3 regions of the Serratia montpellierensis genome follow, and region 3 is predicted to be linked to each of the others. Evidence: predicted binding sites of a transcription regulator. Region 3 holds the regulator's gene; each other region holds the start of a gene.
What was found. Region 3 encodes PhoB, which activates phosphate uptake and scavenging genes when phosphate is short. Its sites were predicted from a motif close to CTGTCATAAAACTGNCNNAT; they were not measured.
Positions count from the first base shown of each region.

Region 1: a site for PhoB is predicted at 2,089-2,108, ahead of pstS (phosphate ABC transporter substrate-binding protein PstS). Genes of this name have one in related genera too.
Region 2: a site for PhoB is predicted at 1,740-1,759, ahead of ugpB (sn-glycerol-3-phosphate ABC transporter substrate-binding protein UgpB). Genes of this name have one in related genera too.

Region 1 is NZ_VOSN01000001.1:245,604-249,847, forward strand. It holds gene pstC (phosphate ABC transporter permease PstC) at 1-882, opposite strand, end outside; gene pstS (phosphate ABC transporter substrate-binding protein PstS) at 973-2,013, opposite strand; gene glmS (glutamine--fructose-6-phosphate transaminase (isomerizing)) at 2,350-4,179, opposite strand.
Region 2 is NZ_VOSN01000001.1:33,523-37,766, reverse strand. It holds gene livF (high-affinity branched-chain amino acid ABC transporter ATP-binding protein LivF) at 1-433, shown strand, start outside; gene FUU19_RS00175 (aminotransferase-like domain-containing protein) at 478-1,665, shown strand; gene ugpB (sn-glycerol-3-phosphate ABC transporter substrate-binding protein UgpB) at 1,978-3,297, shown strand; gene ugpA (sn-glycerol-3-phosphate ABC transporter permease UgpA) at 3,376-4,244, shown strand, end outside.
Region 3 is NZ_VOSN01000005.1:963,213-967,456, forward strand. It holds gene FUU19_RS10030 (PstS family phosphate ABC transporter substrate-binding protein) at 1-809, opposite strand, end outside; gene phoR (phosphate regulon sensor histidine kinase PhoR) at 824-2,140, opposite strand; gene phoB (phosphate response regulator transcription factor PhoB) at 2,165-2,854, opposite strand; gene sbcD (exonuclease subunit SbcD) at 3,070-4,244, shown strand, end outside.

The DNA of each region.
Region 1 (4,244 bases), on a different contig from region 3:
CAGAATCAGGCCCAGCTCCATCAACGCGGCGGTGTGCACGCCGGACTCGGCTTCGGCGAATTCGTTGGCCAGCGCCGAGGTGATGCTGTTGCCCGGCATGTACAGCGAAGCGCTGTCGAGCTGGTAGGTGTTACCGATGATAAAGGTCACCGCCATGGTTTCCCCCAGCGCGCGACCCAGGCCCAACATCACGCCGCCGATGACGCCGTTTTTGGTGAACGGCAGCACGATGCGCCAGATGACTTCCCAGGTGGTGCAGCCGATGCCGTAGGCCGACTCTTTCATCATTACCGGGGTCTGTTCGAACACGTCGCGCATCACCGCGGCGATGTAAGGAATGATCATGATCGCCAGGATCACCCCGGCGGCCAGGATGCCGATGCCGAAGGCCGGGCCGGAGAACAGCTCGCCGACGATCGGAATGCCCGACAGCACGTCGCCCACCGGCGTCTGGAAGTATTCGGCGAACAGCGGGGCAAACACGAACAGGCCCCACATGCCGTAGACGATGCTCGGGATGGCCGCCAGCAGCTCAATGGCGATGCCCAGCGGCCGCTTCAACCAGTTCGGCGCCAGTTCGGTCAGGAACAGCGCGATGCCGAAACTCACCGGCACGGCGATGATCAGCGCGATAAGCGAGGTGACCACGGTACCGTAGATCGGCACCAGCGCGCCGAACTGCTCCGCCGGCGCGTCCCACTCTTTGGTCCACAGGAAAGCGAAGCCGAATTTCTGCATGCTTGGCCAGGAGGCGAAGATCAGCGAAACGATGATGCCGCCCAGCAACAATAGGGTAATCAGCGCCGCCAGTCTCACCAGCGCGCTGAAAATGATGTCACCGTTTTTGCTCGGTGCTTTGATGGTCGGCTTGTACTCAGCCATAGATTACTCTCTGTTTGAACCCTGGCAGCCCCAACCGAGATCGGAGCCTGAAGAACTTGTGGGGCGCGGCGAACCCGCGCCCCTGCGTTGTTAGTACAGCGCTTTACCTGAACTGTCTTTTACGTTGGTTTTCCAGGCCGCGCGCACCTGCTCAACCACTTCTTTCGGCAGGGTGGCGTAATCCAGCTCGTTAGCCTGTTTGCCGCCGGTTTTGTAGGCCCAGTCGAAGAACTTCAGCACTTCGGCGCCCTGAGCAGGGTTTTTCTGCTCTTTGTGCACCAGGATGAAGGTGGTGGAGGTGATTGGCCACACGTTGTCGCCTTTCTGGTCTGTCAAATCCTGAGCGAAGGTCTTGCTCCAATCCACGCCTTTGGCCGCGTTGCTGAAGCTCTCTTCGGTCGGGCTGACCGGTTTGCCGTCGGCAGAAACCAGCTTGGTGTAAGCCAGGTTGTTCTGTTTGGCGTAAGCGTATTCTACGTAGCCGATAGAGCCAGGCAGACGCTGAACGAAGGCGGCGATGCCGTCGTTGCCTTTGCCGCCCAGACCGGTCGGCCAGTTAACGGTAGAACCGGCGCCAATTTTTTCTTTCCACTGCGCGTTGGCCTTGGACAGGTAGCTGGTGAACACGAACGAGGTGCCGGAACCGTCGGCGCGGCGTACCACGGCGATGTTCTGGTCAGGCAGTTTCACGCCTGGGTTCAGCTTGGTGATAGCCGGATCGTTCCATTTTTTGACGTTGCCCAGGTAGATATCGCCCAGGGTTTTACCGTCCAGAGTCAGTTCGCCGGATTTGATGCCCGGGATATTCACGGCCAGCACCACGCCGCCGATCACGGTCGGGAACTGGAACAGGCCGTCGGCCGCCAGCTTGTCGTCAGACAGCGGGGCGTCGGAGGCGCCAAAGTCAACGGTGTTGGCCACGATTTGCTTCACGCCGCCAGAGGAGCCGATGCCCTGATAGTTAACTTTGTTGCCGGTTTCTTTCTGATAAGAATCTGCCCACTTGGCGTAAACCGGAGCGGGGAATGTCGCACCTGCACCGGTCAGGCTGGCAGCAGCGAACGCGGACACGGCGGTCAGGGAGAAGGTCGCTGCCACAATACTGGCGACGGTGGTACGCATCAGTTTCATAATCCCTCCTAATGGGATATTTAAAATCGACTTCGAGTCGTTTTAATCAGAGTAAGTATTGCTGCAGGAGGGAAAATAGGACAGTTTGGTGACAGAAAAATGTACGCAATATGACAGTTATATTACAGTGCATTTTAGGGGTATTGATTTATATTAAAATCAATTTGTTATATTGAAAACAGCGCAATTGCCAAGCAATAAAAAAACCGTTTGGCCACGCCCTATCCGCTTGAATATGACAACGTTTATCCCTGAATCGGCGCCGCTGTCATCTTTCGCGTTGCTCATGAAAAAAGCCGGCGCTAAGGCCGGCTTTTGCAGTTTACCTGCGGCAGATTACTCTACGGTGACAGACTTCGCCAGGTTGCGCGGCTGGTCAACGTCGGTGCCTTTGATCAGCGCCACATGGTAAGACAGCAGCTGCAACGGCACGGTGTAGAAGATCGGCGCGACGATTTCCTCGACGTGCGGCAGAGGAATGATGGTCATGCCTTCGCTGCTGACGAAGCCGGCATCCTGATCGGCGAACACGTACAGCTGGCCGCCGCGCGCGCGCACTTCTTCAATGTTGGACTTCAGCTTTTCCAGCAGTTCGTTGTTCGGCGCCACGACGATCACCGGCATGTCGGCGTCGATCAGCGCCAGCGGGCCGTGTTTCAGCTCCCCCGCCGCATAAGCTTCAGCGTGAATATAGGAGATCTCTTTCAGCTTCAGCGCCCCTTCCATGGCGATCGGATACTGATCGCCGCGGCCGAGGAACAGCGCATGGTGTTTATCGGAGAAACCTTCCGCCAGCGCTTCGATCTCTTTATCCATCGACAGCATCTGCTCGATACGCGCCGGCAGCGCCTGCAGGCCGTGCACGATCTCTTGCTCCACGCTTTCCGCCATGCCTTTCAGGCGGCCCAGGCGCGCCACCAGCATCAACAGCACGGTGAGCTGCGTGGTAAAGGCCTTGGTCGAGGCCACGCCAATTTCCGTGCCGGCCTTGGTCATCAACGCCAGATCGGATTCGCGCACCAGCGAAGAACCCGCCACGTTACAAACGGCCAGCGAACCGAGATAACCCAGCTCTTTGGACAGGCGCAGCGCCGCTAACGTGTCGGCGGTTTCGCCGGACTGCGACAGGGTGATGATCAGGCTGCCCGGACGCACCGCCGATTTGCGGTAACGGAACTCGGACGCGATCTCGACGTCGCACGGCACGCCGGCCAGCGCTTCGAACCAATAACGCGCCACCATACCGGAGTGATAAGAAGTGCCACAGGCGATAATCTGCACGTGCTGCACCTTGGCCAACAGCTCATCGGCGCGCGGGCCCAGCTCGCTCAGGTTGATTTGGCCATGGCTGAAACGCCCTTCCAGGGTATTTTTCAGCGCCAGCGGCTGTTCGTAGATCTCTTTTTGCATGTAGTGACGGTAAGCGCCCTTGTCGCCGGCGTCATACTGCACCTGGGATTCGATCTCAGGGCGCTCGATGGCGTTGCCCTGCTTGTCGAAGATGTTGACGGTGCGGCGAGTCACTTCCACCACGTCGCCTTCTTCCAGGAAGATGAAGCGGCGGGTGACCGGCAGCAGCGCCAGCTGATCGGAAGCGATGAAGTTTTCCCCTACGCCGCGGCCGATAACCAGCGGGCTGCCGGAGCGCGCAGCGACCAATACGCTCGGATCGCGGCTGTCCATTACCACGGTGCCGTAAGCGCCGCGCAGCTGTGGGATCACACGCTGAACCACTTCCAGCAGCGTACCGCCCTGCAACTGTTCCCAGTGCACCAGGTGCGCGATCACTTCGGTGTCGGTTTCGGAGCTGAAGCGATAACCGCGTTCGATCAGCAGTTCGCGCAGCGGTTCGTGGTTTTCGATGATGCCGTTATGCACCACGGTAATGTAGTCGGAAACATGCGGGTGCGCGTTCGCCTCGGTCGGTTCACCGTGCGTTGCCCAACGGGTGTGAGCGATGCCGGTACCGCCGTGCAGATCGGTCTGCTCCGCCGCTTCGGCCAGTTTTTGCACCTTGCCTACGCGACGCAGACGACTGACGTTGCCCTGCGCGTCGACCACTGCCAGACCGGCGGAGTCATAACCGCGGTACTCGAGACGGCGTAAACCTTCCAACAGGATTTCTGCGATATCACGTTGCGCTACTGCGCCTACAATTCCACACATCAGTTGTATTCCTAATGAACGCCCTTCATGGGCGTTTTCGATGCCTTGACCTGATTTTTGCCGGT
Region 2 (4,244 bases), on a different contig from region 3:
CATGACGGTGGAAGAAAACCTGGCGATGGGCGGCTTCTTCGCCGATCGCCGGCAGTATCAACAGCGCATCGAACGGGTGTTCACCCTGTTCCCGCGCCTGCTGGAGCGCCGAAGCCAGCGCGCCGGCACCATGTCCGGCGGCGAACAGCAGATGCTGGCCATCGGCCGCGCGCTGATGAGCCAGCCGAAGCTGCTGCTGCTCGACGAGCCCTCGCTCGGGCTGGCGCCGATCATCATCCAGCAGATTTTCGACATCATTCAGCAGCTGCGGGAAGAGGGCATGACCATCTTCCTGGTGGAGCAAAACGCCAATCAGGCGCTGAAATTGGCGGACCGCGGTTATGTGCTGGAAAACGGCCGCGTGGTGTTGGAAGATACGGGGGCTGCATTGTTAGCCAACGAAGCAGTGAGGTCGGCGTATCTGGGCGGTTAATCCGCCCCCCTACGAATTAAAATAATCAGGTACGAGAAGAATAAATGAAGACAGAAGGGTTACTCGCGCAGCGCATCGTTAACGTAAAAAGTTCGGCCATCCGTGAATTGCTTAAGCACAGCAAGATGGAACACGTCATTTCGCTGGCGGGCGGCATCCCCTCTGATGCGCTGTTCGATTTCGAAGGATTGAGCATCGCCACCCAGCAGGCGATCACCGAACAGCCGAAAAGCGCGTTCCAGTATGGCCTGACCGAGGGCAGCCCGCTGCTGCGTGAGCGCATTTGCGCGCTGTGCGCCGAGCGCGGCGTCACCGCTGGCGCGGAAGAGGTGATGGTCACCGCCGGCTCGCAGCAGGCACTGGATTTGGTGATGCGCGCCATCGTCAACCCCGGCGACGTGTTCGTGGTGGAGCGCCCGACCTACCTGGCGGCGCTGCAAACGCTGGAGCTGGCGGAAGCCAACATCATGTCGGTCTCGTCCGACAGCGACGGCATGGTAGTGGAAGAGCTGGCCGAGCTGCTGAAAACCCAGCGCATCAAGGGCGTGTACGTGGTGCCGAACTTCGGCAACCCCAGCGGCATCACCCTCAGCGCCGCGCGCCGCGAACTGTTGGTGAAGCTGGCCGCCGAACATAACTTCCTGATCATCGAAGACGATCCGTACGGCGAGCTGCGTTTCACCGAAGAGCGCCACCCGACGCTGCATCAGGTGTCGCAGCAGGTGCTGGGCAACACCGACCACATCATCTATACCTCGACCTTCTCCAAGATCCTGGCGCCGGGCCTGCGCTTGGGCTGGGCGATCCTGCCGCCGTTCCTGCTGCATAAAGTGGCGATCATCAAGCAGGCGGCGGATCTGCACGCCAGCGCGCTGTCGCAGAGCATCGTCGAATGCTATCTCGGCCTGGATCGCCTGCCGGCGCAGATCGACAAGATCCGCGCCGCCTACAAGCAAAAGGGCGAGATCCTGGCCGGTTTGGTGGAGCAGGAGTTGGGCGACTACATCACCTTCGATAAGCCGAAGGGCGGCATGTTCCTGTGGGCGCGTTTCCGCCAGCCGTTCAACGCCACCGAATGGCTGAACGCTACCCTGCAGCAGGGCGTGGTGTTCGTGCCGGGGGAATACTTCTTCTCCGACAACCCGGATCGTTCGACCTTCCGCCTGTCGTTCGCCACCGCCACTGAGCAGCAGATGCAAGAAGCGGTGGCGCGCCTGCGCCGTTCGCTGTAATCCTCGCGGCGGCGGAGCCCATGCCCGCCGCCGACATCAAACCGCCATCTTCACTTCACCTTGCCGTCATGTGGCTGTCATGTAACGGTTATTTTTCTGTCATCCGCGCATGGCATGTTATCCCCCGTCATCTTTCGAGCCGCAGCGTTGTTGGCTGCCCGGCTGCCCCCCTGTCACTTAGTTCGCTAAGCTCCAGGGTGCCAGCAGGTTGCCGCCTGGCTGCAACTCGAAAGCTATAGGGGGCACTCCCTCATCAAGAATTGACTCTTTTCGCTCACGCGCTTTTACACCAGCTTTTTTCAGGAGTTAGGCATGCTCACCTACGCTATTCGCAAAACCACGCTGTGCGTCGCGTTGACCCTGGCGGTCAGCACTCAGGCGCTGGCGGCGACCGAGATCCCGTTCTGGCATTCGATGGAAGGCGAACTGGGTAAGGAAGTGGATTCCCTGGCGGATCGCTTCAACCAGTCGCACAGCGACGTCAAGATTGTGCCGGTTTACAAAGGCAACTACGAACAGAGCCTGGCGGCGGGCATCGCCGCTTACCGCTCCGGCAAGGCGCCGGCGATCCTGCAGGTTTACGAGGTGGGCACTGCCACCATGATGGCCAGTAAGGCCATCAAACCGGTCTATGAAGTGTTTAAAGAGGCCGGCATCAACTTCGACGAGTCGGTGTTCGTGCCGACGGTGGCCGGCTATTACACCGACAACAAGAGCGGCCATTTGCTGTCGCAGCCGTTCAACAGTTCCACGCCGGTGCTGTACTACAACAAAGATGCCTTCAAAAAGGCCGGCCTGAACCCGGATCAGCCGCCGAAAACCTGGCAGGAGCTGGCGGCGGATACCGCCAAACTGCGTGAGGCCGGCATGAAGTGCGGTTACGCCAGCGGCTGGCAGGGCTGGATCCAGCTGGAGAACTTCAGCGCCTGGCACGGCGTGCCGTTCGCCAGCGAAAACAACGGGTTTGGCGGCACCAACGCCAAGCTGGAGTTCAACAAGCCGCTGCAGGTCAAGCATATCGAGCTGCTGGAGGCGATGAACAAGAAGGGCGATTTCACCTACTTCGGCCGCAAAGACGAATCCACCGAGAAGTTTTATAACGGCGACTGCGCCATCACCACCGCGTCATCCGGTTCGCTGGCGGACATCAAGCACTACGCCAAATTCAACTACGGCGTCGGTATGATGCCGTACGACGCCGACGCGAAAAACGCGCCGCAGAACGCCATCATCGGCGGGGCAAGCCTGTGGGTGATGAACGGCAAAGACGCCGCCACTTACAAGGGCGTGGCCGAGTTCCTGCAGTATCTGGCGCAACCGGAAATCGCCGCCGAATGGCACCAGAAGACCGGCTATCTGCCGATCACCACCGCGGCTTACGATCTGACCAAGCAGCAGGGCTTCTACGACAAGAATCCGGGTGCCGACGTCGCCACTCGCCAGATGCTGAACAAGCCGCCGTTGCCGTTCACCAAGGGCCTGCGTCTGGGCAACATGCCGCAGATCCGCAGCGTGGTGGATGAGGAGTTGGAAGGCGTGTGGACCGGCAAGAAAACGCCTCAGCAGGCGTTGGACGCCGCCGTGCAGCGCGGTGACGTGTTGCTGCGCCGCTTCGAAGCATCGACCAAGTAACCCTGCGTCGCGAGCCCGGCAGACCGGGCTCGCGTCTTCACGCCGATCCTTCCGTACCCGATTAATGGTTTAACTTCTATGTCATCTTCCCGTCCCGGTTTCGGCTGCAGCTGGCTGCCCTATGCGTTGGTGCTGCCGCAGTTGCTGATTACCGCCGTGTTCTTTTTATGGCCCGCCGGCGAGGCGCTGTGGTATTCGGTGCAGAGCCTCGATCCGTTCGGCCTGTCCAGCCAGTTTGTCGGGCTGGATAACTTTACGCAGCTGTTCCAGGATCCTTACTACCTCGACTCGTTCTACACCACGCTCATCTTCAGCTTCCTGGTGGCGGGCATCGGGCTGGCGGTGTCGCTGTTCTTCGCCGCGCTGGTGGACTACGTGCTGCGCGGCAGCCGCCTCTATCGCACGCTGATGATCCTGCCCTATGCGGTGGCGCCGGCGGTGGCGGCGGTGCTGTGGATCTTTCTGTTCAACCCCGGCCTGGGGTTGATCACCCATTTCCTCAACGGGCTGGGCTATAACTGGAACCATGCGCAAAACAGCGGCCAGGCGATGTTCCTGGTGGTACTGGCCTCGGTGTGGCAGCAGATAAGCTATAACTTCCTGTTTTTCCTCGCGGCGCTGCAGTCGATCCCGCGCTCGCTGGTGGAGGCGGCGGCCATCGACGGCGCCGGCCCGGTGCGGCGTTTCTTCCATCTGGTGCTGCCGCTGATCGCGCCGGTGAGCTTCTTCCTGCTGGTGGTCAATCTGGTGTACGCCTTCTTCGATACCTTCCCGGTGATCGACGCCGCCACCGGCGGCGGGCCGGTGCAGTCCACCACCACGTTGATCTACAAGATCTACCGCGAGGGCTTCGCCGGATTGGATCTCTCCAGCTCCGCCGCACAGTCGGCGATCCTGATGCTGCTGGTGATCGGCCTGACGGTGATCCAGTTCCGCTTCGTTGAACG
Region 3 (4,244 bases):
TCCAGCGGTTGATTGGGGGCTTTGTTGATGTAGATATAGAGATAGCGCGACAGCGGATAGCGATCGTTGCGCACGTTGGCGGCGGTAGGCGCAACATAGTCCTCTCCCGACTCCGCCAACGGCAGCAGCCGCACGCCGCTGGCGCGAAAGCCGATGCTGGCGTAGCCGATGCCGTTGAGTGAACCGGCCACCGCCTGCACCACCGAAGCCGAACCGGGCAGCTCATTGACGCGCGGCATAAAATCGCCGCCACACAGCGCACGCAGTTTGAAATAGCCGTAGGTGCCGGACGCCGAGTTGCGGCCGAAGCGCTGCAGCGAACGCGTCGCCCAGTCGCCACTCAGCCCCAGCTCGCCCCAGCGCGTCAGTGGCTTGCTTTCGCCGCAGCGCCGGGTGGCTGAGAAAATGCGATCGAGCTGCTGCAGGTTGAGGCCGCGCAGCGGATTGTCCTGATGCACCAACACCACCAGCGCATCCACCGCTACCGGCACCGCCAGCGGCGCATAGCCGTAGCGATGTTCGAACGCCGAGACCTCGGCCGCCTTCATCGGCCGGCTCATCGGGCCCAGCTGCGCGGCGCCCGCCGCCAAGGCGGTCGGCGCGGTAGAGGAGCCGGCGGCCTGGATCTGCAGGTTAACGTTGGGATAATGCTGACTGAAATCCTGCGCCCACAGCGCCATCAGATTCGCCAGGGTGTCGGAACCGACGCTGGACAGGTTGCCCGCCAGCATGCCGTCGGGCTGCGCCAGCGCGCCGCGTCCGGCCAGCAGCGCCAGGCAAAGCAACAGCCCTCGGGTTATTCGGGTCATACCGGTGTCTCGCGTTAATTTTTCACCGCATTCTCTGATAAAGCGGCGGGAACAATCAACCGATTGGGTAAGGTAAAGATAAAGCGGGTGCCAATCCCCGGTTCGCTGAGGATCTCCAGCCGCGCATCGTGATGGCTGAGCGCGTGTTTGACGATCGCCAACCCCAACCCGCTGCCGCCGGTTTGGCGCGAACGGGCCTTGTCGACGCGGTAAAAACGCTCGGTCAGCCGCGGCAGGTGTTCGGCGGCGATGCCCGGCCCGTTGTCGCTGACCTGGAACTGCGCGCCGTGCGCCGTCTGCTGCCAGCTCACTTCAATGTGGGTGCCCTTCGGCGTGTGATTGACCGCGTTGTACACCAGGTTAGACACCGCGCTGCGCAACTGGTCTTCATTACCGAACACGTTGAGCTGCTCGTTCACCCGGAAGGTGATCTCGTGATTGCCGCCGCTCAGCGACTGCGCCTCGCGCTGCAACACCCGCAGCATCAGCGGGATATCCACCCGCTCGTTCATGTCGACATTGGGCGCCGCCTCGATGCGCGACAGCGTCAGCAGCTGCTTGACCAGCCCGTCCATGCGGCGGGTCTGCTCTTGCATGGTGCTCAGTGCCTTGCTGCGCAGCGAGCCGTCCTGCTCTTCGTCGCCCATCATCTCCAGGTAGCCCTGCAGCACCGTCAGCGGCGTGCGCAGCTCATGGCTGACGTTGGCGAAGAAGTTGCGCCGCGCCCCTTCCAGCTGGCGCATCTGGGTAACGTCGCGCGCCACCATCAGCAGCTGCCCTTCGGAATACGGCATCACGCGGAATTCGACGTAGTGTTCGTTGTTCAGCTGCAGCGTCAGCGGGCGCGAGAACTCCTGCTGTTGCAAGTAGTGGCTGAATTCCGGATAGCGCAGCAGGTTGAGGATGTGCTGGCCGTTGTCTTCCGGCCAGCGGAAGCCGAGCAGATGCTGCGCCAGCCCATTACACCAGAAGATGTTGCCTTCGACGGTGGTCATCACCACCGCATCCGGCAGCGATTCGGCCCCGCTGCGAAAGCGCTTGATCAGCAGCGCCAGCTCGCGCCGGCGGCGGCGGTTGCGCTGCTGCATCTGATACAGGCCATAAAACAGCGGCTCCCAGCTCCAGCGGCCAGGCGGCGGTGTCATGCTGCGGTCGATCCACAGCCAATGGGAGAGTTTGAGCTGGTTGTAGAAATTCCACACCAGCGCAGCCAGCGCGGAGGCCAGCAGGAACCAGGGCAGATGACCGAAAATCAGCCCCAGCAGTAAAGCGGGCAAACAAAAAAGAGCCAGCTCCAGAGCCAGCCTCTTCCACGACAGACGTTCTAACACGGCATATTCTCCAGCGCAGCGCGATCAGTAGCGCGTTGAGAACCGGTAGCCGGTGCCCCGAACGGTTTGAACCATTTTATCATGCCCACTGGTTTCTAACGCCTTGCGGAGCCGACGGATATGCACGTCAACGGTACGGTCTTCCACATAAACGTTAGTGCCCCAGACGTGATTAAGCAACTGCTCGCGGCTATAAACGCGCTCCGGGTGGGTCATAAAGAAGTGCAGCAGCTTGAACTCGGTCGGCCCCATGTCCAACGCCTGATCGTTAGCCATCACGCGGTGGGAGGATGGATCCAGGCTCAGCCCTTGCATTTCAATCACTTCTTCCACCGCCATCGGTGAAATGCGGCGCATGACCGCCTTGATGCGCGCCACCAGCTCCTTCGGCGAGAACGGCTTGGTGATGTAATCATCCGCCCCCACTTCCAGGCCGCGCACGCGGTCTTCCTCTTCGCCGCGCGCGGTCAGCATCATGACCGGGATATCGCGGGTCAGCGCTTCGCGCTTCATATGTTTGATGAACTGAATGCCGGAACCGCCGGGCAACATCCAGTCGAGCAACACCAAATCAGGGAACGGCTCAGACAGGCGCGTCACGGCGCTGTCATAATCCTCGGCTTCCAACGGTTGGTAACCATTCTGTTCCAACACAAAGCACACCATCTCACGGATCGGCGCTTCGTCTTCCACCACCAGTATGCGTCTTGCCATCGTCAATCCTGCCAATGTGTTAGCGACTTTGCGGGCGCCATTATGCGTCAGTTTTGTGACACTTTTATGAAAAAAAGCGGCTGTTATAGGCAGTAAGCATAGCGATTATTTCCCGGCGCAAAGAAAAATCATTCCATGGTCATCGCCATTGCGCCGGGACAGCCGCCGCCGCGGCCTTTATAATCATCGCCATTATCTTTGCATCCGGGAGTGTCATGCGCCTGATCCACACCTCTGACTGGCATCTTGGCCAGTACTTTTTCACCAAAAGCCGCGCCGCCGAGCACCAGGCTTTTCTGAACTGGCTGATCGAGCAGATCGAGCAGCAGCAGGTGGATGCGCTGATCGTCGCCGGGGATCTGTTCGATACCGGCTCGCCACCCAGCTACGCCCGCGAGCTGTACAACCGCTTCGTGGTGGACCTGCAGCGCACCGGCTGCCAGTTGGTCGTGTTGGGCGGCAACCACGATTCGGTCGCGACGCTGAACGAATCGCGGGAACTGCTCTCTTGCCTGAACACCACGGTGATCGCGAGCGCGCAGGGTGCCATCGAGCAGCAGATCGTGGTGCTTAACCGGCGCGACGGTCAGCCGGGTGCCGTGCTGTGCGCCATTCCGTTTCTGCGGCCGCGCGATCTGCTCACCAGCCGCGCCGGCGAATCCGGCGTACAGAAACAGCAGGCGCTGCAGGAAGCCATCGCCGAACATTACCAGGCGCTGTATCAGGCGGCCTGCGAGCGCCGCGATCGGCTGGGCCTGCCGCTGCCGATCGTCGCCACCGGCCACCTGACCACCGTCGGCGTCACTACCTCCGACTCGGTGCGCGATATCTATATCGGCACCCTGGACGCCTTCCCGGCGCAGGCCTTCCCCCCTGCCGACTATATCGCGCTGGGCCACATTCACCGCGCGCAGAACGTCGCCAAGTCGGAACATATTCGCTATAGCGGCTCGCCGATCCCGCTCAGCTTCGATGAACTGGGCAAAGCCAAAAGCGTCTTCCTGGTCGATTTCGCCGACGGCGCCCTCCAGCGGGTAGACGCGTTAACGATCCCGCAGTTCCAGCCCATGCAGCTGATCAAAGGCGATCTGGCCGAGATCGAACGGCAACTGCAGCAATTTGCCGACTATGCCGGCGAGCTGCCGGTGTGGCTGGATATCGAAGTGGCGACGCAGGACTACCTCAGCGATATCCAACGCCGCATCCAACTGATGGCGGATGAGCTGCCAGTGGAAGTGGTACTGCTGCGGCGCAGCAAAGAGCAACGCCGCCAGGCGATCGCGCAGCAGGACAAAGAAACGCTCAACGAGCTGAGCGTCAACGAGGTGTTCGAACGGCGCCTGGCTCAGGAGGCCGACATGCCCGAAGCGCGCCAACGGCGGATGCACCA